DNA from 2 places in the Bacillus infantis NRRL B-14911 genome. Region 1 is predicted to be linked to the other one. Evidence: predicted binding sites of a transcription regulator. Region 1 holds the regulator's gene; the other holds the start of a gene.
What was found. Region 1 encodes LexA, which represses DNA repair genes until DNA is damaged. Its sites were predicted from a motif close to CGAACATATGTTCG; they were not measured.
Positions count from the first base shown of each region.

Region 1 (3,156 bases):
TTTTCATTCATTTCATTTAGCTTTCTCTAGTCGTCTTCCCCTTAGGGCCCTGGTCTAAACGGCCGGAGAATACATCAAATGTTACTATAAAAAAAAGCGTTTGCCAAGGCAAACACTCTTACTCTTCCTGTGCATCTATGTATTCCTGATAGCGCCTGTGCACTGTCGCCTTGGAAATGGGATAGCCGAAGCCCCTGAGAGTTGCCGCGATCTCCGAAAATGTCAGCCTGCTGGCTCTCAGGCGGACAATTTCTTCTATTGGAACCTCGATCCGTTCCCTTCCAGAGTGCTCCCCCAGATTCTTCAGGTTCTTCTCTGGCCTGAATCCTTTGTCCACTGCCCTTTTCATGCCTCTTTTGATCTTGATATTATGCAGCTTGCGCTGATATTCTTCCACCATCGAGACGATATTAAGAACCATGGAATCTGATTCGGAAAGCTGCAGCTCACCATTGTGGGAAATGCTGTAGAGCACAGCGCCCTCTTTATATATGAAGTGAAGCAGGGCGATTTTGGCATTGCCCCTTCCGAGCCTCGTTTCATCCTGGATAAGGACCGCTTTGATGCCTTCATCCTTTATAAGATCAAGAAGCTCGAGTACACCGTCCCTCTCCAGGTCATACCCGCTTGCCTGTTCCCTGATGATCGCGGCTACTTCAAAGCCTTTTTCCCCGGCAAGCGCAGTCAGTTCCTCCTCCTGCCTCTCCAGGGATGTTTCCTGCGCTTCTTTTGTTGTCGATACCCTGCAATAGATTACTGCTTTCATATATGCTCCTTTATGTCATTCACCCGCAAAGTTCTGCAGATCATCCTGCAGCTGCCTTGTATGGCTGTCTGCTTTAACCGGGATCATAATCTGCTCCCCCGCTTGGATTGCACTGCCGGCGATTCCATTCTCCTCTTCCACCCACATCACAAAGTCTTCTGCAGACAGCTTATGCTTGTCCGAAAATTGCTGAGACAGCCCCCATAATGTATCTCCTTCATCAACCGTCACCTTTATGTAGTCTTCTTCACCGAAAATTCTGTCGTATCCGGTAAGCAGCAAAGCCGCCCCAAAGCTTAAAACGATAAGTATAATAGCATATGAGTATTGATTCCACAATTTTTTCATACAAGACACCCCACCGCAAGAATATATGTTCGCATTTCGTTAAATTTATTATAAACCGAACATGTGTTTTCCGTCAACAAAAATTCGAACTTATGTTTGTATCTGTTCCGGGTACATGCTATAATTTAATCAATAATAACCATACGGGGTGCGAATACATGGCTAAAATATCAAAAAGGCAGCAGGATATACTCGAATTTATCAAGGAAGAAGTGAAAGCGAAGGGCTATCCCCCTTCAGTCAGGGAAATTGGGGAAGCAGTCGGCCTGGCCTCCAGCTCGACTGTGCATGGGCATCTTGCCCGCCTTGAAAGCAAAGGGATGATCAGAAGGGATCCGACAAAGCCGCGTGCAATTGAAATCCTGGAGCTTGATGAAACATCTCACATTCCAAGGAATAATGTCGTCAACGTTCCTATCCTCGGGAAGGTTACAGCAGGACAGCCGATCACTGCGATTGAAAATGTAGAAGAGTTCTTCCCGCTTCCTGAAAGCATGGCACCGGCAGCCGAACAGGTCTTCATGCTTGAAATCATGGGTGAAAGTATGATTGAAGCCGGCATCCTTGACGGAGACTATGTCATCGTCCGCCAGCAGCAGTCAGCCAACAATGGCGATATCGTCGTTGCAATGACAGATGAGGATGAAGCAACTGTCAAGCGTTTCTTCAAGGAAAGGGATTATATCAGGCTTCAGCCTGAAAACTCTACAATGGAGCCTATCATTCTCAGGAATGTTTCCATTCTTGGCAAGGTCATTGGCGTCTACCGCCATATCCACTGATTATATGATTCTCTCAGCCCGGGCCATGTGTTGCCTGGGTTTTTTTCTGCCCAAAAACCTTGCGAGCACTAGAATAGTCGCATCTTTGCTGCTTACTTTTTCCTGAAGAGTACATATGTACCATTCGCTGTGTGCTGAAAATTCAGTCGATTTATGCATATCTTTCCTCTCCCGCTCTGTTATATAATAGAGACAGCACCATGATTGACCTAAGGTCGCACCAAAAATACCGGCTTTAGGAGTGTGAGGCAAATGTGGCAGCATGTCGTCTTCGCAATATTCATTGGTGGCCTTGTCGGCGCGGTTGGGCATCTTAAGAAGCACGGGAAGCTGATCATGCCGAAAAGAACAAAGCAATTCATCTATCTCGGCTTTTTGGAGGAAATGGTATTAGGATCACTCGCCTCAGCGCTGCTTGTGTTTTCATCAGATGCAAGCTCCCTCTTAAAGGTAGCATTCCTGTCCATGCTGGCAGGACTTGGCGGTGAAGCTCTGATCCGCAGCCTTGACCTCATCAGGGCCGAAAAGAAATGAAGCAGGAGGAAATGCAGAAGCTATGCTTAAAACAGCAAAAGTAAAGACGTAAGAAGCCTCTCCCGGGAAATTGGGCAGAGGCTCTTTTTATGCCTGAAAACTGTAAACAATTATCTGCATTTCGGTAACCTTTCTGTAACTCTTTTGAAGAGATGGAACGATAATATAAGGTTAGCAAGTGACTACAACTTATTGGAGGCTTTAAAATGAAAAAATTATTATCCATCCTGCTGGCTGCTGTCGCCCTGTTTACTTTCAGCCTTGGCGCCTCGGCCAAATCCGCGAGCGGAGATTTAAGCAGCAAAAAAGCAGTCGAACTGGCGCAGAGCGCACGTGTGCATCACTGGAATGCTATGAACGGACATATCCCATCTAAGAAGAATACAGCCTGCTCCATCAAGACTTTTCAGTACAAAGGCACAGAATATCGCTACCTTTGCAGTGAAATCAATACGAAAGCAAAGCTGACCAAGTACCTTAACGAATCTTTCACCTTAAATGCAATCGATAAAGGCTACAAGAAATACAGATTCATTGAGTATAAAGGAAAAATGGCACAGCCAAATGCCGATGGCGGCAGCCTGCTCCAGTGGAATAAAGCTAAGGCAAAGCTGATCTATTCCAGGAAAGATATCCGCCAGTTTGAATTCACGGTGCCTTACGGCGAAAAGCAGCATGAAAAGAAAAAGGTTACGTTTGTAAAGGTACGCGGGAAGTGGCAAATCA
Region 1 is NC_022524.1:1,905,619-1,908,774, reverse strand. Features, by position in the region: gene N288_RS09635 (YneB family resolvase-like protein) at 119-766, opposite strand; gene yneA (cell division suppressor protein YneA) at 782-1,114, opposite strand; gene lexA (transcriptional repressor LexA) at 1,273-1,896, shown strand; gene N288_RS09620 (DUF4257 domain-containing protein) at 2,149-2,430, shown strand; gene N288_RS09615 (IseA DL-endopeptidase inhibitor family protein) at 2,637-3,156, shown strand, end outside.

Region 2 (3,156 bases), 2.1 Mb from region 1:
ACAGGCGCTGAACTGAATGTAATTGCATTCCAGAATGAAGTCGATAATCTTCTATTAAATAGAGCGTATGATGAAGCGTTCCGTGAAGTCATCGAGGAACTGGGGGAAGAGGTCGATCTGTCAGGAAGGGAAGGAATCGGTTCAACAGATGCAGGCAACATCAGCCAGCAGGTACCGACGATCCACCCTTATATCAAGATCGGCAGCGATGATCTTGTTGCCCATACTGTACCTTTCCGTGAAGCTGCACGGTCGGAAAAAGGCGATGAAGCCCTGCTCACAGGTGCAAAGGCGCTGGCACAAACCGCATTCCGGCTTATCACGGAGCCTGAACTGCTTGCTTCCATTAAAGAAGAGTTCGCTAGGAACAAAGAAGCGCAAAAATAAAGGATGGAGCTGCCTATATGGCGGCTCCATTTTTCCATTATACTATTGCTTTTTGTTGAGGCTTTCCTGGGCCAGCCGGATTAATTCCTTCACCATGCTGCCGCCGATCGGGCCGCCGACTTTGCCGGCCTCGCGCGATGTCAGCCTGCCGTTATATCCATGCTGAAGCGGAACATCCTTTTCCCTGGCCACCTCATATTTTACTTCCTCCGGCGCATCCGGTCCGACCTTATAGCCCTGGTTAGCCATAACACGTGCCTTCAATGTGTCGAGGGCTTCACGGGATTCTGGAACTAGGGGGCGCCTCCTTCTTCTGGACATTATGCAAACCTCCTTTCCGTTCATTATGGATAGTATTTTGCAAACAGCCTTTTTCTAAGCGAAGCCCGTCCATATCATCAGCTGCAAACAGAAATCGATGAATGGACAACAATACCCTAAGCAAAAAAATACAGCTGCATATTTTTGAAATTGCTTGTATCATATAGTTTGAACCGCTATTCTAATGTTATACTTGTCCGCAATTCATAGTGAATCTATCATAAAGAAGGTGTGAAAAAGTGGCGCTAAAGTATCTTTCAGCCCTGCTGCTGCCCGGACTGCTTGTCATGTTCTTTACGAGGGTGACGTATAATCATGTAATCGGGCTCATTCTGACAGTCGCCCTGATTGCCGCCTCCGTCTACAAGGGCTATACAGACAGCTGGGGGCTTATTGTTGTTGATGCCTTTTCTTTGACTGCCGGTTTCTGGTATGCGCAGATTATGAAACAAAGAGCAAAGAAGCGAGCTTGATTTTATAATGATTCTCAAAAACCTGCCTGGTTTTAATCGGGCAGGTTATTTTATTTGGCAAGCAAGACTTTCAGCTGTCATCTCCATCCATATTTCCTGCCGACATATTTCGCGGGAAATATTCCAGCTTTAAAGGGCCGGTCCACCATTTAATCAAACGTTTGATTAACCTTTATTCGGCAGGAATCGAGCCGTTCCTGGCAGGAGCCTTTTTACTCATCACATGCTATTTCATGAAAAACGAATATCCGTTCGCATATTCCTGGTTTCTTTCATGTGCTTTGTGGTAGAATGAGGATATGAGTTTTTCAGCTTCGTACAAGGCTTCAGACCTTTTTCTTCTATAATATAACTTCAGCAGGGATCATCACGTGCATTCAGGACCGCTTAACCATTAAAAGAACAGGGGCAACAGAAGCAAGGTGCTTGCTTACTGGTATGCCTGCCTGCAAATATAGATAAAATGTTAAAATCAACTTCTTGAACAGGAGGCTTTTTTTGTGAAGGACCAATTTGAATTAGTCTCAAAATATTCGCCGCAGGGCGATCAGCCAGAGGCCATCAGCAGGATTGTCGAGGGCATCCGCTCCGGCAAGCGGCACCAGACCCTGCTGGGTGCAACTGGTACTGGTAAGACGTTTACCATTTCCAATGTAATTAAAGAGGTTAACAAGCCTACATTGGTCATAGCCCATAACAAAACCCTGGCAGGGCAGCTTTACAGTGAGTTCAAGGATTTTTTCCCGAACAATGCTGTAGAGTATTTTGTCAGTTATTATGATTACTACCAGCCTGAGGCATACGTGCCCCAGACAGATACATTCATCGAAAAAGATGCAAGCATCAATGATGAGATTGACAAGCTGCGCCACTCAGCAACTTCTTCGCTTTTTGAACGGAAGGACGTTATCATCATCGCCAGTGTTTCCTGCATATACGGCCTCGGTTCACCTGAGGAATACAAGGAGCTTGTTCTCTCTTTGAGGACAGGGATGGAAATTGAGCGGAACCAGCTTCTGCGCCGCCTTGTTGATATCCAGTATGAGCGGAACGATATTGATTTCCGGAGGGGGACCTTCAGAGTCCGCGGCGATGTGGTGGAAATCTTCCCGGCTTCACGGGATGAGCATTGCATGCGGGTCGAATTCTTCGGTGATGAGATTGACCGGATCCGGGAGGTGGATGCACTGACCGGAGAAATCATGGGCGAGCGCGAACATGTTGCCATCTTCCCGGCCTCCCACTTCGTAACACGCGAGGAAAAGATGAAAATTGCGATCGGGAATATCGAAAAGGAATTGGAAGAGCGCCTGGAGGAAATGCGTGAAAACGGCAAGCTTCTTGAGGCTCAGCGCCTGGAGCAGAGAACGCGCTATGACCTGGAGATGATGAGGGAAATGGGCTTTTGCTCAGGGATCGAGAACTATTCGCGCCATCTGACTCTCCGTCCGGCCGGATCAACGCCGTATACGCTGCTTGATTATTTCCCTGACGATTTCCTGATGGTCGTCGATGAATCACATGTAACGATCCCTCAGGTCAGGGGGATGTTCAACGGGGACCAGGCCAGGAAATCAGTCCTTGTGGATCATGGATTCAGGCTGCCATCCGCGATGGATAACAGGCCGCTCACCTTCCCGGAATTCGAAAAGCATATCAATCAGATTGTATATGTTTCCGCAACCCCGGGTCCATATGAAATAGAGCATACGCCGGAAATGGTCCAGCAGATCATCCGGCCGACAGGGCTGCTTGATCCGACGATCGAGGTGCGCCCGATCGAAGGACAGATTGATGACCTGATTGGCGAAATCAATGATCGGGTAAAGAAGAATGAGAGGGTCCTCATTACGACCTTGACGAAAAAAATGTCAGAGGACTTGACCGACTATCTGAAGGAAATCGGCATAAAGGTGCAATATCTCCATTCAGAGGTCAAGACGCTGGAGCGGATTGAGATCATCCGTGAGCTCCG
Region 2 is NC_022524.1:4,001,962-4,005,117, reverse strand. Features, by position in the region: gene N288_RS20250 (M20 family metallopeptidase) at 1-387, shown strand, start outside; gene N288_RS20245 (alpha/beta-type small acid-soluble spore protein) at 430-708, opposite strand; gene N288_RS20240 (CsbA family protein) at 948-1,181, shown strand; gene uvrB (excinuclease ABC subunit UvrB) at 1,682-3,156, shown strand, end outside.
Region 2: the regulator LexA is predicted to act here: its motif matches at 1,423-1,436, upstream of uvrB (excinuclease ABC subunit UvrB).